2 linked regions of the Rhodopseudomonas sp. BAL398 genome follow. The protein of the gene in region 1 interacts with the protein of each later gene in a pairwise test. Links are inferred from orthologs where the notes say so. Each region holds a gene or a part of one and is shown in the gene's direction. Other genes may lie near its edges.

What was found.
Region 2: the proteins of cysE (region 1) and cysK interact in binary tests that used the Escherichia coli proteins (3 or more experiments, as listed by UniProt). The link is inferred for Rhodopseudomonas sp. BAL398 from one-to-one orthologs.

What each region holds. Positions count from the first base shown.
Region 1 is NZ_CP133111.1:1,858,110-1,872,978, reverse strand. Bases 6,874-9,662 are described here. They hold cysE (serine O-acetyltransferase), read left to right. Parts: upstream 6,874-7,748; coding sequence 7,749-8,576; downstream 8,577-9,662. Other genes in these bases: RBJ75_RS09000 (hypothetical protein), read right to left, coding at 9,041-9,662; RBJ75_RS09005 (DUF3126 family protein), read left to right, coding at 8,725-8,943; RBJ75_RS09015 (alpha/beta fold hydrolase), read left to right, coding at 6,874-7,520. In the rest of the region: RBJ75_RS09050 (DUF4062 domain-containing protein), read left to right, coding at 1-1,637; RBJ75_RS09045 (hypothetical protein), read right to left, coding at 2,030-2,263; RBJ75_RS09040 (universal stress protein), read right to left, coding at 2,377-2,805; RBJ75_RS09035 (hypothetical protein), read left to right, coding at 3,193-3,672; RBJ75_RS09030 (FAD-dependent monooxygenase), read right to left, coding at 3,695-4,903; RBJ75_RS09025 (zinc-finger domain-containing protein), read right to left, coding at 4,911-5,156; RBJ75_RS09020 (hypothetical protein), read left to right, coding at 5,394-6,698; more of RBJ75_RS09015, read left to right, coding at 6,768-6,873; more of RBJ75_RS09000, read right to left, coding at 9,663-9,751; RBJ75_RS08995 (DUF6949 family protein), read left to right, coding at 9,963-10,292; RBJ75_RS08990 (gamma carbonic anhydrase family protein), read left to right, coding at 10,365-10,895; RBJ75_RS08985 (hypothetical protein), read right to left, coding at 10,935-11,096; RBJ75_RS08980 (hypothetical protein), read right to left, coding at 11,077-11,334; RBJ75_RS08975 (porin), read right to left, coding at 11,489-12,820; RBJ75_RS08970 (MarR family winged helix-turn-helix transcriptional regulator), read left to right, coding at 13,013-13,564; RBJ75_RS08965 (transglutaminase-like cysteine peptidase), read right to left, coding at 13,729-14,361; RBJ75_RS08960 (PilZ domain-containing protein), read right to left, coding at 14,691-14,869.
Region 2 is NZ_CP133111.1:4,384,620-4,399,460, reverse strand. Bases 5,253-8,013 are described here. They hold cysK (cysteine synthase A), read left to right. Parts: upstream 5,253-6,006; coding sequence 6,007-7,020; downstream 7,021-8,013. Other genes in these bases: glgA (glycogen synthase GlgA), read right to left, coding at 7,573-8,013; RBJ75_RS20720 (HNH endonuclease), read right to left, coding at 5,253-5,716. Also shown: RBJ75_RS20750 (phospholipase), read right to left, coding at 1-383; RBJ75_RS20745 (DUF2252 family protein), read right to left, coding at 410-1,480; RBJ75_RS20740 (hypothetical protein), read left to right, coding at 1,618-2,172; RBJ75_RS20735 (MgtC/SapB family protein), read right to left, coding at 2,177-3,433; RBJ75_RS20730 (AI-2E family transporter), read left to right, coding at 3,592-4,659; RBJ75_RS20725 (KTSC domain-containing protein), read left to right, coding at 4,675-5,016; more of RBJ75_RS20720, read right to left, coding at 5,159-5,252; more of glgA, read right to left, coding at 8,014-9,024; glgC (glucose-1-phosphate adenylyltransferase), read right to left, coding at 9,021-10,283; RBJ75_RS20700 (FdhF/YdeP family oxidoreductase), read right to left, coding at 10,533-12,749; RBJ75_RS20695 (hypothetical protein), read left to right, coding at 13,056-13,628; RBJ75_RS20690 (TonB-dependent receptor plug domain-containing protein), read left to right, coding at 13,991-14,841.

The sequences.
Region 1 (14,869 bases):
TCGGGCTTGTTCGCAGCGGCCTTGAAAATTTAACTTCGGAAAACGTTCCTCTCTGGCACTGGTATATGGATGTCGATGGCTTCGAGCGAGGCCTGTTATGCTTGTTTTCTATTTTCAAGGATGGACATCGTATTCAGGCGAACGCTCTATTGGCCGCGCGACTGATCGAGGAGCCGCTGCCAATTTCCAAGGAATGGCCGCGCGAGTTTTTTTTGCAAAGATGGCTCAACAAGGATACGCAGAGCGAGCAAAAGAGCGCCGCTTTAGCCTATCTGGCTGACTGCGGCCTTCCCGAGGATGTTCCTAGCATCAAAGAAGAATTCGACCGCACCAACTATCAGACGCGCAGCGCAAGCGTTGACGCCATCCTTCGAATCAATCTGCGGCAGGGGCGCGAGCAGGCCATCAGGGCCCTTTACGAGCTACAGCCGGATTCCGTCGATCGACAACTTCTAGCGTGCGTATTTGAGAAAGATGTCGCTTTTGACGAGGAGATTCTTGTTGAAGGGACTAGCCACCGCAGCGCGTCAGTCCGAAGGATTACCGCGACGATTCTGGCGAAGCGCGGCAAACTCACCGTAAGCGATGCCGAACGACTTCTTTCCGATACGGATGAGGACGTCCGGTATGTCGCTCTGAGAGCTTTGGCAGATAGCGGCAGGACATTCACAGAGGAACAGGCCCAATCGATACTCTTGAGGCAGACGGGCAGCGGAATCCTTGGCGGTCCCGGCGCGCAATCCGGCGGACGCCAGTTTGCAAAGTTCAGAGAGACCATATTGGCAGCGAAAACTGACGCAGAGCTTGGGGTTCTTGCGGCAAACGAGTCGGTTTTTCAGCGGGATGTTCGGTTGGCATTGCTGCAGAGGCAGTTCGCCCGCCAGCCACAACAATTGACGAGTCTAATCGAAGATCAGTTCCATCGAGATTTTGCCAAAGCGGTTGCTGAAATGGCCTCTCGTTATGGAGAGGACAATCAACTGGTCAAAGATACCCAGGGGCTCGGAGATTTTCTCCGTAAGGGGTTCACGCGGCAGGCCCTTGATATTGTCTGCAAAGCAGGTGGTGCGGAGCACCTGAAGCTGGTCCGCAACGCGCTTGAAAGCAATTTCGTCGATTATTCCCGTCACGATGTGGAATATTTGCAAAAACATGGCGAATGGCAGGATATACCGCTTATTATTGCTGCTGCCGGGAGGAGCGAGGCTGGTACCTCGCTGCTCGGCGCAGATCATGGCGCAAAATACCGGTCAGCCGCAAAAGCGATGTACGCCATCGGCAAAAAAAGGCTTGCAGAACTGCTCGAGCAGCAGATGCCCAAGAGCTTGCTGGCACGCCTGATCATTGAAATCTCAGAGTCGAGCTATAGGAATCTCACCGACGCTCAACTCAAAAAACTCTTTCTTGATGAGGATGACAGTGTACGAAAGGCATGCGCACTCAAAGCCGTGCGCACTTTCTCAAAGACGCGTCTGGCTCAACTTCTTAAAGAATATGTGGGGAGCGACGGCCACCGTTACTATAATGTAGTTCATTGGCTCGATCTTGGCGTTTCCGTGCCGAAGGATGGAGCAAAGTTGGCTGCGACCAAAGCTATCACCAAGGACTGGCCTGAGAGTTGTCCGGTATTTGACTAGCAGGCTGTTGAAAAGTCGATTTCGACGTGAATACATCGGAATCATGGCGAGAATGAAATGGAATCGGGCCGTGAACATTGTTCTCGTTTTCGACAGCCTGCTAGCTTAGGCAAAAGGATAACCGCGTACCTTTTAAAACGACGGTCATTTTACCGAGGTGCTAGGCGCATTTGGACTTAAAATCCCTCGATGGCAACGTCGTGCGGGTTCGATTCCCGCCGTCCGCACCACTCCCGACTCATTCAGCCAGCTCTCTGATGATCGCTGTTAGTTGCTTTTCGTCGCCGTTGAAACTCGCGATCATGGCCTGGAGCATCGCATCAGGGTCAAGCCAACCGTTGAATTCTCGTAAGTGTAGGGATCGTCAACCGCATCGTACATGCGATTGCCGCTTAGCCTTTGCGGTGGCTCTGCACGATCGTGCGGCGGTATTCGTCAGCCGATAGGCCTTGCTGTTTGGCGTCGGCGGCGCGCTCCTTCATCGCGGGCGAAAGCCGGATTCCTTCGACGGCGCTGATCTTGCTAAAACGCGCGTGGCCAAGCACAAAGCCAGCCTTGGCGACTTTTCTGGCGCCACTCTTCCCGGCTGGTCGTTCTTGCTTTGGCATGGCTGAAGCATACCACATTCGGGATTGTTTGCCACGGATCTGAGAGCGCAGCTTACCCAACCTCCGTGGCGGCTCTGCAACGTCCAGACCGGGATCTTCCTGTGTCGGGGGTGCCGCGATGGATGTTTCAGTTACTTCACCAGCGTCACCGGCAGCTTGCTGAGATGCACCACCTTGTTGGCGACTGATCCCAGCACCAGATTGCCGATCGCGCTGCGGCCGTGGGTGCCCATCACGATGGAGTCGCAGTGCAGTTCGTCGGCGCGCGTGACGATGCGCTGCGCGGTGTCGCCGGTCAGCACCTCGGTGGTGAAGGGGAGGCCGGCGGCGTTCAGCTTGTCGATCGCCGGCTGCAGGATGTCCTTGCCGTGGTTGCGCTGCAGCTCGTCCATCTTGTCCTTTGAGACATAGACGGCGATCTCGCCATACAGCGCCGGCTCGGGGTGGGCGTAGACCAGCGCCAGTTCGATCGGAACCTTGTCCCCGGCCATTCCGATGACCCAGTCCAGCGCGCGGTTGGCATTGGCGGAGCCATCATAGGCCACGAGGATCTTGTGCATTGCGTCGGTCCTATCGGAGGCGGGCGGGATCGGCGGACGGGCGGCTGCGTGGTCGGGTCTCTGGTCGGGCTGGACGCGAGCGAAGGTAATGAGGATTTCGGACGCGATCAACAACACCACGGTGGGCTCGGGCGCGGCGTGCTTGCGGTGAGCGAGCCCGTGGGGGCCGCCACCAGGACGGGGCGCCGTCGATGCCGCACCAAGCGGGCGGCGGCGAAGTGTCGCCAAGGCGGCAATTGCCCGAAGGTCATGGCTGCGGCGGGGCGCCAATCGAGCGGTCCATCGGGTCGATTGCAGCCGCCCCTTGTCTTGCGGCCGGTTTTGGCCTCAATGCGGTCATCCAGGCGTGGTCTCACGCCAATTCACCCCGTTCGGCTAGCGAGCGACATGATCGATTCTCTTCGCCATTGTTCTTTCGCGCCGCGTCGGCTCGCGACGGCGGTCCTGTTGGCCAGCGTGCTCGGTGTTGCGCTGGGGCTCGGCGGTTGCGCCGCCATTGGCGACAGCGCGGCCTCGGCCGCCTTCGTCGATCCGGCGCAATTCAATCTGTATGACTGCAAGCGGCTCGCCGCCACGCGCAAGGTGCTGGATCAGCGCACCGCTGACTTGAAGGGGCTGATCGACAAGGCCAAGACCGGCACCGGGGGAACGGTGGTGGCGGAAGTGGCCTATGGCAACGATTACATCAACGTTCGCGCCCAGGCCCGGCTCGCCGAACAGGCCTGGCGCGACAACAAATGCACCGACGCCGACCAGGCCGCGTCGGATGCCGCCGCGGCGGCCGCTTCCGCGGCAAAACCGGGCGGACCCAAACTCGGTCAGCCAGGGCCGGCCTCTCCGGCGACGGCGCGGCGATCCGGGCGCTGAGCGCCGCGCGCCGGTCAGCGGCCTAAACCCGCCAGTCGTAGATCCAGTCCTGCCGCGCCAGCAGCCGGGCGCCGCCGAGTTGCTTCATCACCAGGTCGCGCGCCAGCGCCGCCGGGCCGCCGAGATGATAGATCAGGCCGTTCTGCCGCGCGGTGCGTTGCACCCGGCCGACCCGCGCCTTGCGCAATTGGCCGTAGCGCTGCAGCGCGGCCGCGACGGCATCGCCGCCCGCCGATGGGCCATGGCTCTGGGCGAGGCATTTGGCTAGCACGGCGGCATCCTCGATCGCCATGCCGGCGCCCTGCGCGGCGAATGGCAGCATGCCGTGCGCGGCGTCGCCGAGCAGAGCGGTGGCGCCGTGGCTCCAGACCCCGTCATCCGGCATCGCGAACAGCGCCCAGCGGCGCCAGCTGCCGACGGCGCCAACCATCATCCGCGCCGCCGCGGGCCACCGGGTGGCGGGGAAACGGCTCTGGATCTCCACCGCCTCGCCGGGGGCGCTCCAGCCCGGCCGGTTCCAGCTGTCGGGAACGATCGCCACAATGTTGATCTGCCGCCCCGCCGAGATCGGATAGGTCACCAGATGGGCGTTCGATCCCATCCACAACTGCACGCCGCCGGCCGGAAAGCCGCGCGGCATCTGATTGGCGTCGATGGTGCCGCGCCAGGCGATCAACCCGCTGAAGCTCGGCTGGGCCGCGGGAAACAGCTGGCCGCGCACATTCGACCAGATCCCGTCGGCGCCGATCAGCGCCAGCGCCGAGTCCTGACGGCGCACGGCGTGGCGGCGGTGCCCGACCAACATCCCCTCGGCATGGCTGGAGGCGTCCTCGAAGCAGTGGCCGAGCCGCAGCTCGATTGCCGGCGTGGCGTTGACCTGGGCCTGCAGCGCCGCCTGCAGGTCGGCGCGGTGGATCACCCAATAGGGCGCGCCGGCGCGCGCCGTCGCGGCGTCGCCGAGCGGCAGCCGCACCAACTCGCCGCCGCTGCGGGCGCTCATCATGGCGACGGATTCGGGCACGATAGCCCGCGGCGCCAGCCGGGGCATCAGGTTGAGATCGATCAGCACCCGGCTGGCATTCGGAGACAGCTGCAGGCCAGCTCCGGCTTCCTCAAGCCGTTCGGCCTTCTCCAGCACGATAACGCGGAACCCGTTGGCGGCCAGCGCCAGCGCCGCAGTCAATCCGCCGATGCCGGCGCCGGCCACGACTATGGGGCGTGATGTTGCCACGAAAAGATCAGGCGACCTTGTCCTTCAACACGCATTCCGGCGGCCTGGCTTCGCCCGGCGCAAGGTCGGCGGCAAATCGATACAGCGTCGAGCAATAGGGGCAGATGATTTCGTTGTCGTTACCCAGATCGAGAAAGACGTGCGGATGGTCGAACGGCGGATTGGCGCCCACGCACATGAATTCCTTCGAGCCGATTTCGATGATCGCCACGCCGGCATCATTGTGAAAATGCGGAACCAGATGGTCGGACATAAGTTTCACCTTTGGTGGCAGCGGAGATGGCATCATCACGGTGCGGCGCACCATACCGATACCGGCTCTTGATTCCTAGAGCGACCGGTTACGCATGGGTCGGGGAAATTCGACACAATCCACCGGTGTTGGAGAAGCCCTCCTTTCGTCGAGTCGGTTGTGTCTGAAAGATGACGCACCACATAGTAAGGCCACGATCGTACGGCAACGGACAGTCGACAGCAGAGGATAGTGCGGATGCGGCGGCAACTCGGCTTGGCGAAAGTCGGCACGGCGGTTTGCGCCGTGGCTTTCGTGTTGGCGCTGCCGCACGCCCGCGAAGGCGGCGCGATCCTGGCAGCGCAGGACGACCCGGTGGCGCTGTCGGATCTGCAACTGAATTCCGCCTTGCGAAATGACGGTGACTTGATCGCGCGCAACATCAGCGCCGCCCTCGATGCCAAGGATGCCGATCTCGCTAATAGTCTGGTCGAGCTTGCCGCCGCCAAGCAGGTGGCGCTGCCTGCGGATCTGACGCGACGCGTTGCCGAGGCGGTGGCGGTGGAAAATTCGCCCGCTTATTTCGCCCAGCGATTTGCCACCGGTCTGGTGACCGGCAATGCCGACGATGTCGGCAGCCTGTCCGGCACCGTGGCGGGCGATCTGTTCGTGTTCGGCGATATTCGCGACGTGGTGCGCGAGGGCAAGAATCTGGCGATGGGTGAGGACACCGACCGCTTGGTGCTGGGCCTCGCCACCGCGGGCCTTGCGGTCACCGCGGCGACCTTCGTCACCGTCGGCGGCGCGGCCCCAGTCCGGGCCGGGCTGACGCTGGTCAAGGATGCCAGCAAGGTCGGGCGGATCGGCAAGGGGCTGACCCGGTGGGCCAGTCGATCGGCGCGCGAGGTGGTTGATGCACCGGCGCTGCAGCGCGCCGTCGCCGGCGGATCGTTCAGTCGCCCGGGCGAGACCGTGCGTGCGGTGAAGGCCGCGTTCCGCGCCGAAAAAGCCGGCGGGCTGGTGCGGCTGGCCAAGGATGTCGGGCGGATCGGCGAGAAAGCCGGCACCCGCGGCGCGCTGGATACGCTGAAGATCGCCGAGGGCCCGAAGGACGTCGCGCGCGCCGCGGCGCTGGCGGAAGCCAAGGGCGGCAAGACCCGTGGGATTCTCAAGCTGCTCGGGCGCGGCGCGCTGTTTCTCAGCTTCGGCGCGCTGAATTTCACCTGGTGGGTGTTCGGCGCGGTGATGGCGCTGTTCGGCTTCGTCGTCTCGATCAAGACCGGCACCGAGCGGATGACGCAGCGCTGGATCGATCGCCGCAAGACCAAGCGCGCGCGCAAGCTGTTGGCCGACGCCCAAGCTGCATCAGCGCAAGCCGCCGCTGCTCAAGCCGCAACTATCCAAGGCAATCTTGCCCAAGCCAATCTTGCCCAATCCAATCTTACCCAACCCAATCCTTTCCATACCAATCCTGTCCAAGGCAAATTTGCCCAAGCCACCGCCGCCAGCTCTGATGCGATCGCCCCCACGGCGCGGTTGCAGCCCCTCGGCGCGGCCTGCTAATCCGTCGCGACCGTCTCGCGACGATCCCAACTCCAACTCCCAACTTCCAAACCCAACCAGGACTGACCGATGCCGAGCTTTGACCACGGCGGTGTAGACATTGCGTATCTCGATGAAGGCGAGGGGGAGCCGGTGGTTCTGATCCACGGCTTCGCGTCGAGCAAGAACGTCAACTGGGTGTACCCGACCTGGGTCTCCGAATTGAAGAAACATGGCCGTCGGGCGATCGCGCTCGACAATCGCGGCCATGGCGACTCCACCAAACTGTATCAGCCCGATGCTTATGGCATCGCCATCATGGCCGGCGACGTGATGGCGCTGATGGATCATCTGGCGATCACCCGCGCCGACGTCATGGGCTATTCGATGGGCGCGCGGATCACCGCGCGGCTGGCGCTCGATCAGCCTGGGCGGGTACGCTCGGCGATTCTCGCCGGCCTCGGCATCGGCCTGATCGAGGGCGGCGGTCCGGGCGAGAACGTCGCCGAGGCGCTGGAGGCGGCCTCGATCGACGACGTCAGCGATCCGATGGGGCGGACGTTTCGGACCTTCGCCGAGCAGACCCGCTCCGACCGCAAGGCGCTGGCGGCGTGCATGCGCGGCTCCCGGCAGTTGATGTCGGCGGCGGATGCGGCGCGGATCGCGGTGCCGGTGCTGATCGCGGTCGGCACGGTCGACGAGGTCGCAGGCTCGGCGCATGCGCTCGGCGACGTCATTCCCGGCGCCGAGGTGCTGGATATCCCCAACCGCGATCACATGCGCGCGGTCGGCGACCGGGTCTACAAGCAAGGCGTGCTGGATTTTCTGGCGCGGCGGCCCTGACCTCGGCTCCCGTCCTGCGGTTCGGGGCGGGCCTTGAGAATTTCTTCGCCGCGGCGGCTTGATAAAGCCGCGCCGCCGCCCACGTTGACTGGAGACTGCCCGCTGCCGGCGGCGTCCGCCGTCGGAACGCGATGACAGCCGCGCCCGTGACGCGGCCAAACCGCGCCGCGACAGCCGCCGCCCGGTCGTGCTAGGATGGCGGCAGAACCTCGAATTGGCGAGAACATCATGACGGTGCATCAGGTCAATCCGCAGAATGCGCAACTGGCGTCGCTCGATCCGATCTGGCAGCGGGTCCGCACCGAGGCCGAGGACATCGTTCGCCGCGAACCGGAGCTGGCGTCCTTCATCTATGCCAGCGTGCTGCATCATGAGCGGCTCGAGGACGCGGTGGTCCATCGCGTTGCCGAGCGGCTCGATCACCAGGCACTGTCGGGCGATCTGATCCGGCAGACCTTCGAGGAAGCGTTGCGCGAGCAACCCGATCTCGGCAATGCGTTTCGCGCCGACATGGTCGCGGTGTTCGACCGCGACCCCGCGACCTCGCGCTTCATCGATCCGCTGCTGTACTTCAAGGGGTTTCACGCGCTGCAGACCCATCGTCTGGCGCATTGGCTGTATCATCAGGGCCGCAAGGATTTTGCGTTCTATCTGCAGAGCCGCGCCTCCGCCGCGTTCCAGACCGACATCAATCCCGCCGCCACCATCGGCCGCGGGATTTTCCTCGACCATGCCACCGGCCTCGTCGTCGGCGAGACCGCTGTGATCGAGGACGACGTGTCGATCCTGCACGGCGTGACGCTGGGCGGCACCGGCAAGGAGCACGAGGATCGCCATCCGAAAATCCGCCATGGCGTGCTGATCGGCGCCGGCGCGAAAATCCTCGGCAATATCGAGATCGGTCACTGCGCGCGGATCGCGGCGGGCTCCGTCGTGGTCAAGCCGGTGCCGCATAACGTCACCGTGGCGGGGGTGCCGGCCAAGGTGGTCGGCGAGGCGGGTTGCGCCGAGCCGTCGCGCACCATGAACCAGATGCTCAACGCCACCGGGCTGTGATCGGTGGCCGCAATTTGATCGCGGGGGGTTGCGGCGGGCGCGCCGAAAAAGTACTCACGCTGCGGCTTTCGGTTCGGCGGACCCATCCCCGAATAGCGGCGATATCGTCCGACGGCTGCGGTGATTATTGATTGAATTGGAGACGGCTGTGGACGTTCAGGAAGTCAGAAAACTCGACGCGTATCTGAAGAAATTGTTCGGCAATCAGAAGATTCGCGTGGTGCCGCGGCCCAAGAAGGACGATTCGGCCGAGGTCTATATCGGCGAGGAATTCATCGGCGTGCTGTTCGTCGACGATGAGGACGACGACCGCTCGTTCCAATTCCAGATGGCAATCCTCGAGGACGATCTGGTCGACGACGGCTAGAGAAATTCCGGTTCGATCGATCAGAACCGGAGCTCTAAACTTTTGTTTTGACGCGTTTTCGTGACGCGAACCGGTGCCCAGTTCGCTCGACGACGTTCTAATCGTGCTGGGCGTGTAGTTGCCGGCTGAGCCGATCGATGGCGCCGGCTACGCCGCGCCATTGCGTCAGCCACTGCCGCGGAAACCGGAAAATCAGGTCGGCGCCGCCGATCCGGTTTTCGCTCAGGCACATGCCGGGCGTGGCGCCGTCGCGGGTGCAGCGCGCCGTCAACTCTGGTGCGGTGGCGGTGAACAGATCCTCATTGGCATAAGGCGACCCGTCGCGAAACGCCTGCTGGGTCAGGCCGTCGGTGGCGGGCGCATTGTCCTCCGCCAGATAGCGCGGATAGATCGTGCGCAGCCGCGTCTCCGGCGACAGCGCGTCGTGATGCGCCTCGATCGACAGGAAGATCCTGTCGATCGCCTCGGGATTGCGCTCGACCGTCGCGGCGCTGACATGCCTGGGCCGGTCCGCAGCGGCCAGCGAGGGATATTGAAAGCTCAGATCGACCCGCTCCTGCGGTCCGGAATGCTTCTGCAGCTTGACCCGGAACGCCTCGGTCGGGACGTTGAACAGCGTGTCGCCGACGCTGACCGGGGTGCGGTAGGGCAGGTCGGTGCTCTGCGCGTGCCAGGTCGGCCATAACAGATAGATAATCAGCCCGATCGAACTGGCGGTCAGCAGGCTGGCCAGCAGGATCGAGACGCGCTGGCCGCGCCGGGCCTTGCGGCGGCGGCGAATGGTATGCGCAGGTGTAAGCAGGGTCATGCGGGCAGACGGTACGAGGGCGGCCGAATCAGCGCCGAATATGCCACGGCGCGGCGCCATCCCGAACGACATTGCCGGATGGCGATCCGCGGAGCCGTGCACGGGACGCGGTTCCGAATTGTGGCGTTAACCTCTTATTAAGGATCTGGTGGCGGGCGTCGCCGCATTTTGCGACATCAGGGGCATTGAGCTGTGTAGCGAAAGATCCCCGATGTCACCGGATGCGTTGAATAACCTGTTCTCGCTGTTGATTGGCTTTGCCTTGGCGGGCGCGCTGGCCAGTGGCTACCACGCGATGCTGCGGCGTCCGCCGGGTTTCGCGCTGCTGCAGCAGGGCGCGGCGCCGAAAACCTTTGTGGCGCTGCCATTCCTGATGTTCGCCGCCCCCTTCATCATCATGCGCAACACGCTGCGCGCTGAGCCGATCGAAGGCCGCCGCGCCCAGTTCGTGATGGCCGCCACGGTGCTGTCGGGGTTCTGGAGCCTGATGTCGGGGACGTTTGTGCTGATGATGTTGCAGGCGATCGGTCTGGTCGGCTGACCGCGTCCCGGCAAAAACCATTGCGTTGCCGGCCCGGCATTGTCATGCGTGTAGGGGTAACAGGAGACCGACATGGCGATCTATGAGCTCGACGGGCAGGGCCCCGATCTTCCCGCTGACGGCAATTATTTCATTGCCGAAACCGCGACGGTGATCGGCAAAATCCGCATGCTGCCACAGGCCAGCATCTGGTTCGGCGCGGTGCTGCGCGGCGACAATGAGTGGATCGAGATCGGCGAGGGCTCCAACATCCAGGACAATTGCACCTGCCATACCGATCCGGGCTTTGCGCTGACCATCGGCAAGGGCTGCACCATCGGCCACAATGTCATCCTGCACGGCTGCACCGTCGAGGACGGCGCGCTGGTTGGGATGGGCTCGATCGTGATGAACGGCGCGCGAATCGGCCGCGGCAGCGTGGTCGGCGCCGGGTCGGTGATCACCGAGGGCAAGCAGTTCCCCGAGAACTCATTGATCATGGGAGCGCCGGCGAAGGTCGTACGCACGCTCGAGCCGGCACAGGTCGCGGCGATGGGGCGGGGCGCGCAATTCTATATCCTCAACGGGCCGCGCTTCGCCAAGGGCTTGAAGAAGATCGGCTGAGCTCGTCGGAAGGCCAAACAGCGGCGTAGGCGATCGACGTCAGGTGCCTTCGGACTGGCTGGCCTCGATCGCAGTGGCGACGCGCTCATGTCCGGCGGCCCACAAGGCATGTTCTTCGCTGCCGTCTTGATACGGATTGGCCTCGGCGGGGATCGACTTGCGGGCGGCGCTTTCACCCTGTTCAAACGGATCGGCTGGCATGACTGGCCTTTCTGGTCGGAGGGCGTCGGGAACGGCTGCTCGTCGCCGGCTTGGGCGGGGAACTCGCCGGCCTGGCGCTTTTGCGCAATGCGTCCTTGAGATCGATCGGAACGCCGTGTTTCTTCAGCAGATCGGCGAAGGCTTCGTCTGCCAGCTCCTGCAGCGTCGCCATGCGATCGCGGCCCAGCAGTTTCAGCCGATCCAAAGTGTCGTCGTCGAATGCGATCAGTTTTCGCATCAATGATCCCGGTTCTGCGTGACGTCAATCATCAGGGCCGACGATCGTTCCCGGCGACGTCAATCAGACAAAGAAAAACCTCCGGCGGGGCATCGCCGGAGGTTCCTTGGAGGTTTACAGAAGAGAGGAAAGTCTCCTTTCGTGGTGATTTAGATCAGAAGTTGCGCTGAGCGCGGACGATGCCGCTCCAGATCTGCTGATCCTTGAACTCGTAAGTAGCGGTAGGCTTGCCGGTGGGTTTAACCGATCCGGTCAGGCCGCTGTAATCCTGATCGAGGTTGGTGTAGGTGACTTCACCGGTGAAGGTCAGGTTCTTGACGGGCGTCCAGGAGGTACGGGTACCGATCTGGGCGATGTTGTAGTTCGGGCTGCCAGTAAAGGTGCCACCAACCGCGCGACGAAGTGCGGCGGTATAGATGCCGGCAGCATCGCCGAAATCAACCTTGGTGTACGAACCGAACAGCGACGTGGTCCAGTACGGATTCCAGTTGTGGTTGAAGGCGCCGTTCATGCCCCAAGCCGTGACGGTCTTAATGTCACCGCCCGTTTGGAAGATACCGTCCGCATTCGACAGAGACGCGATGCCCTGGTAGGCGACGTCGCTGGAATTGTAATGGACGAACGGCCCGCCGGCGAACACCGCGTACTTGGTTGCGCCGTCGGTGTAGACTGCGCTGACGTTGAGGCTGTCGCCAGGACCCGTCGGCAGGTTCTTCAGCGACAACGCGGCCTGAACCGCAAAGCCGTATTTGTCATCCGGATGACCGGTGGTCTCGTCGCCCGGGTTGTAGTAGCTGGCACGGATGTCATGCGCCGCGGCGGTCACTTGGAACAGACCCCAGGCCTGATCGACACGGACCTGGCCGACGATATCGGGAATAGACGTGCCGCCGTATGCAGACGTCTGAGACTGGCTCAAGAACGCAGTGGCGGCATTCGTGCCGACCACGTCCACGTTGTAGAGCGAGGCGGAGCGGTAACCGGACTGATCTTCCAGGGCCAGTTTCGCGGAAATACCGTTGCCGAACTGGGCGGTATAGGCGATCTGGTTCTGGGCGGTGGAGCTGTCGTCGCCACCGAGCAAGCCGCCGAGGTTGCCCGGATAGTTGTTCCACGGCGCTGCGAACGTCGATTGCGCTTTACCGAAGGTGAAGCCGGCGAACTGAATGAAGGCATTGTACAATGCGGTGGTGCCGCCACCGACGCCGTCGGTGCCAGTGGTCCACTGATTGACCAGCTCGGCATAGGTGCGGACAACGCCATATTCAGTGGCGGTGCGGGTGTCGATCGAGGTCAGCGCGCGGGTGCGGAACGTGTAGTCGTTGCCCAGACGGTTATTCAAGCCGCCAGTGCCGCTCCAATACGGGGTGTGGCTGCCACCGGCGTCAAAGTTGACTTCGGCACGGAGATAGCCACCGAGCTTGATGCAGGTATCGGTGCCCGGGATGTAATAGAAGCCCGCGCCGTACCGGTTAAAGCCAGCCAACGCGTTGAATTTGTGAGAATTTGGCCGCGGTATGCGGAGGTGGGAAATCCAGCGGTGCGGGTTTTACTTCCGATGCCGGGGACTTGTCTGCTAAATAGATAATAAAAGAACACGCGGCTGTTGGGGAGTGACGGTCTGGGTGAGTATCGAGTGCCGAAAGCGGCCTCTGATGCGAAAGGGAGAGGACGCGGAATGTCGGATCGGCGCGACGCCACAGCACAGCACACAGGCGCAGTCGCCGGGACCGCGGCCGACGCCGGCGCGGCGCCCGAATCTCACCACGAATTCGAGATTTCTCATCAAATCATCTGGGATTTCGTGTCGATCAGCAACAATCTGGAGGACATGCGCCGTTGCTGGGCGAAGATGTTTGGCATCAGCGGTTCGCAATGGCTGATTCTGATGGCAATCAGCGATCTCGATCAGGGCGAGGGCGTCTCGGTCAGTGACGTCTCGCAGAAGGTTCACGCGGTCTCGACCTTCGTGACGACCCAGACCAAAATCCTGGAGCGTCTCGGTCTGCTCAACCGGGTTTCCTCGACCACCGACGCCAGGGTGGTGCTGATGTCGCTGTCGGATCGCGCGCGGCAGCGGATCGACGAGTTGAGGCCGCGCTGGAACGCGCTGCACAGCTTCATCTTTCGCGACTTCGACCGCGATGAGTTGCACGACGTCAAGGACAAGCTCGAGGCGCTGAAGCGGCGAACCAAGGTCGCGATTCAGCGCGTCACCGACGACAGCTGAGCCGAACCATCCAAACCAGGCCGCCTGTGGCCACGGCATTCGCCACGCGGCCGCGCAAAAAGTTGCGGCCAGCTCTTGGGGGAGAGCTGGCCGCGCACGATCCGGTCTGGACGGGGAGGGGTGGGGATTCGACCGGGTCGCGTAGCTCCTGATTGGTGCCGCTATTAGCGTCGTTGTGCGGTGGCCGTGGCCATCGACGGTTTGGCGTCGCCCAAGGCGACCCAGATATTCGGATTGCTCTGCGACTGGCGCTTGACGAAGCGGTAGCCGGTTTCGGTCCAGGCCACGACTTCCTCGTTCTGATTGTCGAGAATGAATTCGCCCTTGTCGGTCTTCACCGTCAGGACGGCGTGGCCGTCATTTTGCTTGTCGCGGACCACGGTGATCAGCAACGCCTCGCGCGGCCAACCGGAGTCGATCAGCATCTTGCGTTTCAACAACACGTAGTCTTCGCAATCGCCGTAGCCGTCGGTCGGCAGCGACCATTTTTCGACCACGCCCCAATGATCCATGTCGGTCATCGGCTTGATGTGGTCGTTGACCCAGCGGTTGATCCGTAGCAGATCGGTCCATGCGGTCTGCGTTAAAACAATGTCGCGCGGCTGAGTGTCGCCACCGCGGCATTCGCCAGGCGTCTCGGCGCAGAGTTCGATCCAGCCGATCGGCGCCCGTGTATTCTCGCCGACGCTGGCGTAGCGTGCCGGCTGGCCGGCCTGGGCCGTCGCCGCCATCGTCAGCATTGCAACGGCAACTGCGAACCCCGAGCCGCTGCTAACAAATCCCCTGCTACCAAACATTGTGGTCCCCGCTTCTTGTTGGGACCATGTTTTGCACAGGGAATTTTCGCGGCCGCTAAGTGGCACAAGTACAATTGAAGCAAATACAAGTAAAAACGCCGCGCGATTTGAATCTTGATTGAATCGAATTCGTCTAAAATTTGAATGATCGGCAATTGATTCAAATTTGATGCGTTAACGCCGCAAGGCCTGCGGGACGCGCAGTTTTGCCGCGAATGCCGGGCGCGTTAACCGCGAACGGTGCGCGGCGCGGGGCGACGACGCGGCGTCGCGCGCGGGGGGAGGCGTGCTGATCGGTCGGAAATCGGCTGATGGCAGGAGAAAACGCTTTACCGGGCGGTAACGCTGTCTTCGAGTGTCTCGGCGAGCTGCTCGTGCACGAACTCCAGCGCGAAGCCGTCTTCGAGATTTCGGACCACGCGGGCCTGCACCCGGCCGAGCGCCACCTGCGACTGCAGCGGCGGCCGGCGCTCGGCGGCGATCGCCGCGCCCGACAGCGACAAATCGA
Region 2 (14,841 bases), 2.5 Mb from region 1 along the record:
GGATCTGTGAAGAAGACCGAGACCGGCGGCAATTGAGCCGCCAGCGGATAAAGCGCCTCCGCGGCCTTCGGTAGCTGGCGCAGGGCGCGGCCAACCGCGATCAGATCGCCGTCGCCGGCTTCGACCGCGCGCAACCCGGCAAAGCCGGCGAGCGCCGCCGCACTGGCGGATTGCAGCGGTCCGCGCAGATGCGCAAAGGAGTCCGGCCAGTTTGCCAGCCTCGGCACCACTTCCCCCAACAGCCGATCGGGCGCGCCGATCCGCTGCATCACGGCGCCGAATTGCGGCGGATGAAGATAGCGGGCAACGAAGCCGAGCGCTTCCAGCGACTGCAACAATGGCGGCAGCAACGCCACGATGTCGTCGACCACGGCGTCGCTCATCGGACTACGTCCCCCTCGCCGGTCGCTCAGCCGCACCATTGCGCATAATCGCGACGGACCGCTGCTGCCGCGGTTTTCGCCGCCGCGTTCAGCCAGCCCCGCTTGCGCCGTTTCAAATCGGCGAGCAGAACCTTGGCGCCCGGCGAGCCTGCGGCATGGATCGATCCGAGGTCGTAGCCCATCTCCCACAGCAGATTGGTGCGGACGATCGTACCGACTTTGCGGCCGAGCTCGATCTTGCGCGAATCCGGGGCGAGGCGGCGAATCACGAAATGGTGGCGCGCCTCGAGCAACGGGTCGGAGGCTCGGTATCTTCCCGTCGCCAGTTCGAGAAAATGCGAACTCGCACTGTCCTCGCCATGGGCCCAGACCCAGGCCGACGACACCAGCGCCTTGGCCTCGCGCAGCACCCGCCCGCCGCGCCAATCGGCGACCGCCACATAGCGCGGCCGCCCGAGACTGCCGGTGCCGGCAACGCGACGGAAGTAGCACACATTGGTTGCGTGTTTGGGCAGGCTCTCGACCAGATGGCGCTTGAGTTTGCGCGGCGGATCGGCGGTCGGGTATTTGGCGACCTTGGCCCAGAACTTGTCCGAGGTCTTGTCGGCCGCCACGGCGTAGCGCAACATCCAGGTGTCGCTTTCGTCGAGCAGCGCCGGACGCGGCTGCGCCAGACCGGCGCGATAGCCCTTCAGCAGCGCCGCCCCGGCCGCGTCCTTCTTGAGCTTGCCGCGCGGAGCCAGCCGGACGCTGGTTGCAAGCCGCAGCAGATCCAGCGGATAGGGCATCATTGCGGCTTCGTCGAAATCATTGACGCCCCAGACCAGCCGGCCCTCGGCGTCGCGCCAGGTGCCGAAATTCTCCAGATGCATATCGCCGACCGACAGCACCGCGGGCGCGTCCATCAACTCCGGGCACAGCGTCGGAATGGTCTTGGCCCAGCGGAAATAAGTCGCCCGCAGGAAGATGAAGGCATTCTCCTTCATCTTCGCGTGCTTGTGCCGAACGTCCTTGCCGACCACCTCGCACTGCATCCGCAGCCAAGCTTCGTAAGCGGCGTTGTCCTTGCGGAACGATCCGTCCTGATGACGCGACATTGGCGCCTCCGCGCGGCTTCGGCGATCGCATTTCGCCACGATCGATTGACTCTGGAGCAGGGTTCGGCCGCAATGCAATCAGAAAAGCGCGGTCGGTCGATCCGCCTTCAAATGCTCCGCGATTTGGCTGCCCGGCGATGGCGACTCCCACCCCCGATTTGATCGAGCTGCAGGTCGACGACATCGCCCAGCTGTTTCACACCCTCGATCCGTTCCCGTTTCGCGAACGCGATCTCGACAGAGTGGCAGAGGACTACATCGTCGATTGGGCGCGTGAACTGGGCACCGACCGGCCGATCCGGATCGCGGTGCATTTCCCCGACACCGACGCGCAGCAGGCCGCGGCGCGGGATTTCAGCGTCGCGCTGGGCCGTTACTTCGCCGAACGCGCCGCCACCACCCAGCGCGAACTCCGCGAGCTGTTTCGGGTCGGCCGGCGCTCGCTCGCGATCGGCGTCTCGATCCTGGTCGTCTGTCTGGCGCTGGCCCACCTGGCCGGCGGCCATCTGATCGACTCGCCGTTTCGGCGACTGGTCGAGGAGAGCTTCCTGATCCTGGGCTGGGTGGCGAACTGGCGCCCGCTGGAGATCTTTCTGTACGGCTGGCTGCCGATCGCGCGGCGCCGCGATCTGTATCGCCGGCTGTCGGCCGCCAATGTCGAGCTCAAGCCCTATCCGCACGCCGCCGGCTAACGGCTCACATCGTGATCGGGGCCAGCAGAGCCCCCGCCCAGGCGGCCAACGCCACCAGGATCAATCCCGGCACCACGCGAAGCGCGAAGGCCCACCCGCCGGCGCCGCCGGCCAGCACGATCTTGCTGATCGTGTTGGTGGAAAAGCCCGCCAGAATCGGCAGCAGCGCGTCATGGACGGCGATCTTGCCATTGCCGACCAGCGACGCCACCGAGATCGCCGACGAATGGGCATCGACAAAGCCGGCAACAGCGGCGGCCACCATCATGCCGTTGTCGCCGAACAAATCCTGCAGCGCGGCTGCGGCGACCATGATGACGGACAGCGTCAGCCCGAAGGTCAGCGCCATCGGCAGGCTGAAGGCGCGGCCGCGTTCCGGCTCGCGCTCGGCCTGCCGCCGCAACGCGATCACGGTGAACACCACCCCATAGACCACCGAGGTCAGCCCGGCGCAGAGCAGCGGCACCGCGAGCAGGCGCAGCGTGGCCGGACTGGTGGCCGCCAGCACGATCGCCAGCTGAACGATCGTCGCCACCGTCGACAGCACCGCGCCGCCGACGGCGGCGGCGAGGCTCTCAGGGGCCTTCGCGGCGCGCGCGCCCATCGCCCCGATGGTGGCGGTGCTGGAGATGAATCCGGATGCCAGACCCGCGAGCGGTAATCCGAATCGCGCGCCGAGCAGCCGAACCGCGAGATGGCCGGCCGCGCCGATCGCCATGATCAGCAGCACGATGATCCAGATCGTATGCGGATTGAGCGCCCCATAGGGCCCCATCGGGCGATCGGGCACCAGCGGCAGCACCACCAGCGACGCGCTGGCGAAGATCAGCCCATCCTCGACTTCCTGTTCGGTCAGCACCTGGCGCACGAAGCGGTGCAGCCGATCGCGCGCGGCAAGCAGCAGAGCCACGGTGACGGCGAGACCGCCGGCGAGCGCGGCGCGCTCGATGGCGAGACCGCCCAGCAGCACCGTGGCGATCAGCGCCATTTCGGTGGTGAGGCCGGGGTCGGTTTCGCGCCCGCGCCAATAGGCGACCGCGGTCAGCGCGATCGCGCCGGCGGTGACGACCGCCAGCAGCGTATCGCCGCCGGCCAGCACGCTGATGGCGCCCGACAATGACGCGATCGCGAAGGTCCGGATCCCGGCGGGCGCCCGCGACGGCCCGTCGCCCTTGCGGCGCTCCCGCTCGACGCCGATCAACAGCCCGATCCCGAGCGCGATGACGAGATTCAGGATCACCGGCTCGATCGTCAACGCCATTACCCTTCCCGCACCTGCCCCGACATCTGCTCCGGAGCACGCTATAGCAGAGCAGGTGCAAACCGCGGTTGCGCCGGATCATGGTTTGGTTCACGCCGGCATCCACGATATTCTGAAGCAGTCGCGGCGATGCCGCAGACCAGGAACCAACGGTCCACATGCGCATCCACGAAGACAAATTCTTCCTGTTCCTGGTCGTTGCGGCGTCGCTGGCGTTCGGATTGATCCTTCGATCGTTCTACAGCGCATTGCTGTGGGGCGTGGTCATCGCGATCCTGTTTGCCCCGCTGTACCGGGGCCTGCTGAAGAGGACCGGCAACCGCAGCAACCTCGCCGCCATCGCCACTGTGACGATCATCGTGCTGATCGTGATCCTGCCGATCTCGATGGTTGGCGCCGCCTTGGCGCAGGAGGCCGGCGGCATGTACAAGAAAATCCAGTCCGGCGAGCTCGACCTGGCGCAACTGTTCCAGCAGATCCAGGCTGCCTTGCCGATCTGGATCAGCGATCTGTCGAGCCAGTTCGGCATCGCCAATCTCGGTGGCCTGCAGGAGCGGCTGTCGGCGGGGCTGCTGAAAGGCAGCCAGTTCCTCGCCGGACAGGCGATCAATATCGGGCAGAGCACCTTCGACTTCGTCGTCAATCTGTTCGTCATGGTCTATCTGCTGTTCTTCCTGCTGCGCGACGGCGACGCTCTGGCGCGCCGGATCAGGAACGCGCTGCCGCTGAGCCGGCAACGGCAGGACGAGCTGCTGGAAAAATTCACCGTGGTGATCCGCGCCACCGTCAAGGGCAACATGCTGATCGCGCTGCTGCAGGGCGCGCTGGGCGGCTTGATCTTCTGGGTTCTGGATATCAACGGCGCCCTGCTATGGGCGGTGGTGATGGCGTTTTTGTCGCTGCTGCCGGCGATCGGCGCCGGGCTGGTGTGGATTCCGGTCGCGCTCTATCTGCTGGCGACCGGTGCGGTGTGGAAGGGCGTGATCCTGATCGCCTTTGGCGCCCTGGTGATCGGCTTGGTCGACAATCTGTTGCGGCCGGTGCTGGTCGGCAAGGACACCAGGATGCCCGACTATGTCGTGCTGATTTCGACGCTGGGCGGGATCGAGGTGTTCGGCCTCAACGGCTTCGTCATCGGCCCGGTGATCGCCGCGATGTTCATCGCGGTGTGGGATATTTATGCGACGTCGCGCCGGGACGAGGAAGGCATTCGCGATGCCGCGTGAGCCTGTGAGACCGCCATGGTTCGAACCATCGCATTTTTGATCGCGTCGCTGATGACCGCCGAGATACGGTCCGAGACCGTCGACGTCGAAGCCAGCGGGCCCGTCGACCTGGCGCCGTTCGGGTGCCGGGACATCACCCGCAGCAGCGTCATCCAGCGCAGCTGCTACGACCCGGCGCAGGCGCGGCTGATCGTCAGCGTTCGGGGCGTCTACCACGATTATTGCGGCGTTCCGGCCAGCACATTCGCCGCCCTAATGGCGGCGCCGTCGATGGGGCAGTATTTCAGGCACAATATCGAGTCGGTCGCGCGCGACGGGCATTTCGACTGCCTGTCGCCTCCCGCACCGAACTATTAGAGCATGACCCCGAAAAGTGGATCCCGGTTTTCGGAAAAGATCATGCTCAAACAACAAGCTAGAGCGGGATGACGATTCGAAGATAAGTCATCCTGCGCTAGCGCTGACCGCGCGGAGCCCAACATCATCCATCGCGCTGCCGCTACGGATCGAGCTCGGTGTCCCAATAGAGATAGTCCAGCCAGCTGTCGTGCAGATAGTTCGGCGGGAACAGCCTTCCGTTGCGGTGCAGATGATGCACCGTCGGGGCGAACGGCGCCTGGCGCGGAAACATCCGGGCCTGCTGCGTCGTCATGCTGCCCTTGCGCAGATTGCAGGGAGAACAGGCCGCCACCACATTGTCCCAGGTAGTCTGGCCGCCCTTGCAGCGCGGGATGATGTGATCGAAGGTCAGATCTTCCGGTGCACCGCAATACTGGCAGACAAAGCGGTCGCGCAGGAAGACGTTGAAGCGGGTGAAGGCCGGATGTGTCGACGGCTTGACGAAGGATTTCAGCGACACCACGCTGGGTAGCTGGATTTCGAAAGACGGGCTGTGCACGGCGTGATCGTAGTGCGCAACGATATTGACGCGGTCAAGAAACACCGCCTTGATCGCGTCCTGCCACGACCAAAGTGAAAGCGGATAGTAGCTGAGCGGCCGGAAGTCCGCGTTCAACACCAATACCGGCCAACCACCCTGCGAGACATGTGCGTTCAAGTAACGCTCCTGGCCCCCGTCTAGCCCGATTCAAACGCTGCGAAGCAGCATGCCTTGGCATACTACAGTCAGCGTGACGGCGTTGTGAAGGGCGCAGACGAAATGTCGGGCGATCCCCGCCGGTATTTCCGTCTAAATCCGGGCAATGCGACGAAACGGGCATTCTCGCCAGGCCGCCGATCGGAGACGATTGTTCCATATTTTCGGGGCGCGTTGACGCCATCGGCGATCGGGATATCTGATCCGGGGCAACAAGCGCATTTCCGACCCCGCGTAACCCGGAGGCATCCATGTCCCAAGCCGCGTCACAAGCCGCAACCGCATCGATCCAGCCCGCCGCAGCCGATGCACCGGCGCATCCCCCCGGCCGCGGCCGGGTCTATGCCAGCGTCGCCGAGGCATTCGGCGATACGCCTTTGGTGCGGCTGAACCGGCTGCCGCAGCAGCACGGCGTCAAGGCGACGATCCTGGCCAAGCTGGAGTATTTCAATCCCGCCAGCAGCGTGAAGGACCGCATCGGCGCCGCGATGATCACCGCGATGGAACAGGCCGGGATCATCAATCCGGACACGCTGCTGATCGAGCCGACCTCGGGCAATACCGGGATCGCGCTGGCCTATGTGGCCGCCGCCAAGGGCTACCGGCTGAAGCTGGTGATGCCGGAATCGATGTCGATTGAACGGCGCAAGATGCTGGCGTTTCTCGGCGCCGAGATCGTGCTGACGGAAGCCGCCAAGGGCATGAAGGGCGCCATCGCCGCGGCCGAGGAGCTGGTCGCCACGACGCCGAATGCAGTGATGCCGCAGCAGTTCAAGAATCTCGCCAATCCCGAAGTGCACCGCCGCACCACCGCCGAGGAGATCTGGAACGACACCCAGGGCAATATCGACTTCTTCGTTGCCGGCGTCGGCACCGGCGGCACCATTACGGGGGTCGGCCAGGTGCTGAAGCCGCGCAAGCCCTCGCTGCGCGTCGTCGCGGTCGAACCCGAGGAAAGCCCGGTGCTGTCGGGCGGCCAGCCCGGTCCGCACAAGATCCAGGGCATCGGCGCCGGCTTCGTGCCGGACATTCTCGACCGCTCGGTGATCGACGAGATCGTCAAGATCAGCGGCGCCACCGCGATCGCCACCTCGCGGGCGATGGCGCGCGCCGAGGGCATCGCCGGCGGCATTTCGTCGGGCGCCGCGATCGCCGCGGCGATCGAGATCGGCCAGCGGCCGGAAAACGCCGGGAAAACCATCGTGGCGATCGTGCCGTCCTTCTCGGAGCGCTATCTGTCGACCGCGCTGTTCGAGGGGGTCTGAGGCGTCCTCATGGTGAGGAGGCGCGCAAAGAGCGCTCCTCAGGATGAGGAAACCTCGCCCGCTGTCAGTCTCGCGACGCTCAACATAACAACGCGGCGTCATTCCGGGGCGCGCGCAGCGTCAGCTGCGAGCGAACCCGGAATCTCGCGGCCACTCCAGAACATCTCGGGATTCCGGGTTCGTTCGGCCTGACGGCCTCCCGCCCCGGAATGACGTGCTGTTGAGGGGGGAGGCGTCCTCATGGTGAGGAGGCGCGCAGCGCCGTCTCGAACCATGAGGAGAGGCCTCCCTCATCTTTCGAGACGCGCGCAAAGAGCGCTCCTCAGGATGAGGAAACCTCGCCCGCTGTCAGTCTCGCGACGCTCAACATAACAACGCGGCGTCATTCCGGGGCGCGCGCAGCGTCAGCTGCGAGCGAACCCGGAATCTCGCGGCCACTCCAGAACATCTCGGGATTCCGGGTTCGCTCGGCCTGACGGCCTCGCGCCCCGGAATGACGTGCGTGGGGCAGAAGCGGCTATGGCAATGGCAGAAGAAATCCACCCTGCGAAGCTACCGCGCCGCCAGCAGATCGCGATACAATTTGGCGTAATGCTGCGCCGGGTTGGTCCATGACACGTCGGTGGTCATGCCGTTGATCTGCAGATTGCGCCACGCCGCGTGATCGGCAAACAGCGCGCGGGTCTTGAGCAGCGCGGCGGCGAGCGCATCGGCGGTGACCGGGGAGAATTGCACTCCCGTCGCGACCCCCGTGGACAGCGCCATCTCATTGGCGTCGACCACGGTATCGGCCAGCCCGCCGACCCGCGCCACCACCGGCACCGCGCCATAGCGCATTGCGCAGAGCTGGGTCAGGCCGCAGGGCTCGAATCGCGACGGCACCAGCAGCGCGTCGGCGCCGGCCTGGACCAGATGCGCCAGGCTCTCGTCATAGCCGATCACCACGCCGACCTGGCCCGGATGGGCCAGCGCCGCGGCGCGGAAGCCGGCTTCCAGCGTGGGATCGCCGGAGCCCAGCAGCGCCAGCTGGGTGCCGTCGGCCAGCAGCGTCGGCAGCACCTCGATCAGCATGTCGAGGCCCTTTTGCCAGGACAACCGGCTGATCACGCCGATCAATTGCGTGCCGGGCTGCGGACGCAGGCCGAACCGGCCCTGCAGCGATTGCTTGTTGCGCGAGCGCGCGGCGATGGTGTGGAGGTCGAAATTGGCCGGGATCCTGATATCGGTCGCCGGGTCCCAGACCTGATCGTCGATGCCGTTGAGAATGCCGCTGAGATCCTTGGCGCGCAGCCGCAGCAGGCCGTCGAGACCCATCCCGGCTTCCGGTCCCTGGATTTCCTGGGCATAGGTCGGCGAAACCGTGGTGATCCGGTCGGCGAGCTGCAAGCCGGCCTTGAGATAGCCGATCGCGCCGTAATATTCGACGCCGTCGAGGCTGAAGGCCCGGTCGGGAAGCCCGAGCTGACCCAGCAGCTCGCGCGGAAACTGGCCCTGATAGGCCAGATTATGGATGGTGAAGACGCTGGCTGGCGCCGGTTTGCCGCTATAGCGCAGATAGGCCGGCGTCAGCCCGGCCTGCCAATCATGGGCATGGACGATCTGCGGCAGAAAGCCGGCGACCAGCCCCTGCCCGACCAGCGCCGCCATCTTGGCCAGCGCGCCGAAGCGAAACGCATTGTCGGGCCAATCCTCGCCATCCGGCCCGACATAGGGATTGCCGGGGCGGGCATAGAGATGCGGGGCATCGAGCACCAGCAATTCGAGCTCGTCCTGCCGCGCCGCCAATAGCCGCGCCGGGCCGCCGAACAGATCGGCGAAGACGTAAACCGGGTGCGGGTCCTCGATGCCCTCGAGCACCGCCGGATAGCCCGGCACCAGCGTCCGCATCGTGATGCCCTGCGGCTGCAGCGCCGCCGGCAGCGCGCCAACCACATCGGCGAGGCCGCCGGTCTTGATCAAAGGATAGATTTCCGAGGCGACCGACAGCGCCGTGACGGTTTTCATAGAGCGAGCCTGTCGATCATCGGCTGGGTGATCAAACAGGTGCCGAATTCGGTGCGGCGGAATCGGGCCGCGTCGAGTTCGGGGTCCTCGCCGACCACGAGACCGTCGGGAATCCGCACATTGGCGTCGACCACGACGTTTCTCAGCCGGCTGGAGCGCCCGATGTCGGCATAGGGCAGGATCACCGCGCCTTCGACGGTCGAATAGGAGTGCACCCGGACGCCGGTGAACAGCAGCGTGTGACGCAGGCTCGCCCCCGAGATGATGCAGCCGCCGGAGACCAGCGACGAGGTCGCGGCGCCACGCCGGCCGTCCTTGTCGTGGACGAATTTCGCCGGCGGGACGATCTCCCCGTAAGTCCAGATCGGCCAGTCCTTGTCATAGAGATCGAGCTGCGGGACGATGTCGGTGAGATCGATATTGGCCGCCCAATAGGCGTCGACCGTGCCGGCGTCGCGCCAATAGCTGGTGGCCTCGGCGTGGGAGCGAACGCAGGACTTGTTGAAATTGTGCGCCACGGCTTTTCCGTGCTTGACCAGATAGGGAATGATGTCCTTACCAAAATCATGCGACGAATTGGCGTCGGCCGCATCGCGTTTCAATTCCTCGAGCAGGAATTTGGTATCGAACACATAGATGCCCATGCTGGCGAGCGACAGGCCGGGCTTGCCGGGGATCGACGGCGGATCGGCGGGCTTTTCCAGGAAGGTGTGAATCACGCCGTCCGGATTGATATGCATCACGCCGAACGCCGAGGCTTCCGCGCATGACACTTCGAGGCAGCCGACGGTGACGTCGGCGCCCTGGTCGACATGCTGCTGCAGCATCTTCTCGTAGTCCATCTTGTAGACATGGTCGCCGGCCAGCAGCACGATGAATTTTGGATCGTAGCTCTCGATGATGTCGATGTTCTGATACACCGCGTCAGCGGTTCCTCGGTACCACATCTCCTCGGAGACGCGCTGACTCGCCGGCAGAATGTCGAAGCTTTCGTTGCGTTCCGGACGAAAGAAATTCCAGCCGCGCTGCAAATGCCGGATCAGGCTGTGGGCCTTGTATTGGGTCGCCACCGCGATGCGGCGGATGCCGGAATTCAGCGCATTCGACAGCGCGAAATCGATGATGCGGGATTTTCCGCCGAAATAGACTGCCGGCTTGGCGCGCCGGTCGGTCAATTCCATCAGCCGGCTGCCGCGACCTCCTGCCAGAACATAAGCCATTGCGTGGCGGGCGAGGGGAGCGGTGGCACCGTTACTCATGAAGCCTCTCATCGTGCGGTTGATGGCGCGATACCAATGGCAAAGCGTGATGGGTTCGGATCATCCCCGCGGGGATGCGGGGTCGTGCTGCATCGCCATATTGTGGCCGAGGCAGCCGCACCATGCAATGCTTTGGGGGCGTATCGTCAATGCGTCAAACGGCCCATGAGGCGTCATGCCTTGATGCGATTGCGAGCCGATCAGCAGTGATCGGCCCGCTATCGCACATAGCCCATGCGCGATTCCGTCTCAGGCGCGAATTTTCACCGGCACCGATTTGTTGGCGGGCGTTTTCGATTCGATGTCGTGGTGATCGAGCGCGATCAACGGATTCATCTCCGGATAGTAGGAGCCGACGCAGCCGTCCGGCAGCCGGAACGGCGTCACCTTGAGCGGGCCGACCTCGCGATGCACCCCGTCATCGGCATCGCCGACCAGCCACACCATCTGGCCGTCGACGAGGCCCGCCCGCGCGATGTCGTCCGGATTGATCAACAGCACGTCGCGCCGGCCCTCGATTCCGCGCAGCCGGTCGCTCATGCCGTAGATCGTGGTGTTGAACTGATCATTGCTGCGCATCGTCAGCAGCCGATAGCGCCCAGGCGCGTCGTCGAAGCCGATCGAGCTCAGCATCGTCGGGGTGGTGAACTCGGCCTTGCCGCTTTCGGTATTCCAGATCCGCTCGCGCGCGGCGTTACCCTTGTAGAAGCCGCCGGGCGTGAACATCCGGGCGTTGAAATCGTGGAACATGTCCGGATAGGTGTGCTCGATCGCGTCGCGAACCAGCCCGTAATCGCCGACCCAGTCATCCCAAATCACCTTGGGATTGGGCGGCAGCGTCGCCTTGGCGATGCCGGCCACGATCGCCAGCTCCGATTTCAGATTGTCGCTCGCCGGGGTCCGCAGCCCGACCGAGCCCTGGATGCAGCTGAACGTATCCTCCATCGTCACCGCCTGCGGACCGGTGGCCTGGATGTCCTGCTCGGTGCGGCCGAGGCAGGGCAACAGATAGGCCGCCTTGCCGTTGACCAGATGGCTGCGATTGAGCTTGGTGGCGATCTGCACGGTGAGCTCCATCCGGGTCCAGGCCTGCTCCATCGCGGCCCGCTCGGGAATGGCGCGGACGAAATTACCGCCGAGGCCGATGAAGGCCTTGACCTTGCCGTCGATCATGCCGTGGCAGGCCTCGACGGTGTTCATGCCCTTTTCGCGCGGCGGCTCGAAGCCGAATTGCTCGGCGAGCCGGTCGAGCGGCACCAGCTTCGGCTTGTCGGCGATGCCGACGGTGCGCTGGCCCTGGACGTTGGAATGGCCGCGCACCGGCGAAATCCCGGTGCCATCGCGGCCGATATTGCCCTTGAGCAGCAGCAGATTGACGAAGGTCGCGACATTCTCGAAGCCGTGGACGTGCTGGGTCAGGCCCATGCCATAGATGCCGATGACGCGATCGGCCTCGACATAGACCTGGCCGGCCCCCTCGATCGCCGCCCGCGTCAGCCCCGACGCCGCTTCGATCTCGTTCCAGGAGGTGGCGCGGACCTTGGCCTCGAATTCGTCCAGCCCTTTTGTATGCGCCTCGATGAAATCGACGTCGAGCACCCGCCGGCCGTCGCGCTTGGCGGCGTCGTCACAGGCGAAGACGTGCTTGCACAGCCCGATCAGCACCGCGATGTCGCCGCCGACCTTGACCTGATGATACTGGGTGCTGATCGGCGTCGCCTTGCCGGTCAGCATCTCGGTCACGTTTTGCGGATTGATGAAGCTCTCCAGCCCCTTTTCCCGGACCGGATTGAAGGTGATGATCGGCACGCCGCGCTTGGCCGCCTCCTGCAGCGGATGCAGGAAACGCGGACTGTTGGAGCCGGTGTTCTGGCCGAAGAAAAAGAACGCGTCGCATTTGGCGAGATCGTCGAACACCACGGTTCCGACGCCGACGCCGATCACTTTGTTCAAGGCGACGCCGGTGGTCTCGTGGCACATGTTGGAACTGTCGGGGATGTTGTTATTGCCGTAGAGCCGGGCGAACAGCGCGTAGAGATAGGATGTCTCCAGGCTGGCGCGGCCCGACGCATAGAAAATCACCGATTTCGGATCGAGCGCGCGCAGCTGCGCGCCGATCCCCTGAAACGCTTCCTCCCAGCTGCAGGGAACGTAGTGATCGGTCGCCGGATCATAGCGCATCGGGTCGGTCAGCCGGCCCTGCTGTTCCAGATCGTAATCGCTCCAGCCGCGCAATTCGGTGACGCTGTGGGCGGCGAAAAATTCCGGCGTGCAGCGCTTGCTGGTCAATTCCCACAGCGTCGCCTTGGCGCCGTTCTCGCAGAATTCGAAGGTGTGGTAATCGGCCGGCTTGGCCCAGGAGCACGACACGCACATGAAGCCCTTGGGCTTGTTCTGCCGCATCAGGGTTTCGACCGCGCTCGGCGTCGCCCATTCCTTGCCGAAAATATCCGCGATGCCGCGCATCGAGCCCCAGCCGCCGGCCGGTCCATCATATTCCACGGTGGCGCCGTTGTTCTCGGCCGCTGCGGCGGATTCGATGTCCTGCACCTGGGTTTCATGATCTGCCATGTCAAATTCCTGCTGCGCGCCCGATTTCGCATGATTAAACCGCCGGTGGTGGAACGGTTCCGGTTTGCGGCGACAGTCACAAAATTGGGAATTCCCGCGGCCATCGAGCGGCTGCGGCGTGATCCCTCCGGGGCGCTTTTGGCGTCGATTTGCCGCCGCAGCCGATCTAGACAGACTCGGCAATGTTCAAGGATGGATCCGATGTCCGCCAAGGCCAGACTGCTCGCTTATGCGTCGAACAACGATTCCTTGGCGGGCGTCGGCAATCTCATTGCGCTGGTGCTGGCCGGCAATGGGCCATTCTATCCGATCTACGTCGCGCTGGTGGCGGGCACCGACGGCATGCCCTGGCTGCTGCTGAGCGCGCTGTCGTTTCCGTTCTTTCTGATGGTGCCGGCGATCGCGCGCCGTCACCCGCTCCTTGGGCGGATCGTGCTGTCGCTGGTGGCGACGCTCAACACCGTGTTCTGCACCTGGCTGCTTGGCGAAGCCGCCGGGACCGAACTGTTCCTGCTGCCCTGTGCGATGCTGGCGAGCCTGCTGTTCCGGCCCAGCGAGCGCCTGCTGATGTTGTTGCTCGCCGGCCTGCCGGTCGCGGCCTATCTGCTGCTGCACGGCAACTACGCCGCGCCGCCACATCTTTATTCGCCGCAGGCCTCCGCCGCGCTGTTTTCAATGAATGCAGTGAGCGCCGGAATGATCACGATCTTCATGGGGATCGTGTTCTCCGGCCTGCGCGCCGCCACGCCGGACCGCACCACGCCGGCCGGTTGAGCCGAAAGTCGGTCGGACCGCGGATCGAAACTCCGGGCAAGGCCGTTGCGCGGGATGGTGCGGTGTGCTTCCTGTGTCGGGTCATCGGTGCCTCCGCAAGGAGGTGAAACGGGAATGCGGTGCGGGGAGCGATCCCCAATGCCGTGGCTGCCCCCGCAACTGTATGCGGCCATTCGCGATCCACCGCGCATGATTCTCCGAAGTCTCGCACTTCTGCGAATCGTACGAAGCCACTGGACTTGCCGGCAGACTTGCCCGGCGAAGCGTCCGGGAAGGCGGATCGGGTAACGACCGCGAGCCAGGAGACCGGCCGTTGACGAGATTCAGCTCGTTCGACGGTGGGTCGACAGAAGGGGTTCGCGATGATTTCCCAGCCGAGCGCTGCCGTGACGGCCGCTTGTCTTTCCTTGACGTGTTTCAGCGCCGAAGCCGGCGCGCAGTCCGCGCAACAATTGCCCGACCTCGTGGTCACCGCCGACCGCACCTCCGAGCCGATCAGCCGGACCGGCAGTTCGATCAGCGTGGTGAGCGGCCAGACCATCGCCACCCACAATGGCGGCTCGCTGGTCGACGCGCTGCGCAGCGTGCCAGGTCTCGACATCAGCGAAAGCGGCGGCCCCGGCTCGACCACCTATATCAGGCTGCGCGGCGCCGACAGCGGCCAGACCCTGGTGATGATCGACGGCATCCGCGTCAACGATCCGACCGCGGCCAGCGGCGATTTCGACCTGTCGATGATCGCGCCCGGCATGATCGACCATGTCGAGGTACTGAAAGGCCCGCAGAGCGCGCTGTACGGCTCCGACGCGATCGGCGGCGTCGTCAACATCATCACCAAGAAGGGCTCCGGCCCGGCGCAGGTCAATCTGCGCGGCGAAGGCGGCAGCTACGGCACCGGCGGCGGCAGCGGCGCGCTGACCGGCTCGAACGGCCCGTGGTCCTACGCATTGTCCGGCACCGGCCAGCGCAGCGACGGCTTCTCGCGCTACGGCTATCGGATCCCGGAGATCGAAGCGAAATATCCCAATCTCGAACGCGACGGCTATGACCGGCTCGGCGGCACCGCGCGGATCGGCTACGACGCCGGCGAGGGCGTGCGGCTGGAAGGCGGCGTGCTCGCCGCCAAGACCAACTCGGCCTATGACGCGGCGAGCGGCAGCTTTCCGGATACGCCGGCCACGGCGACGCGCCTGCTGCAACAGGTCTGGGGTCG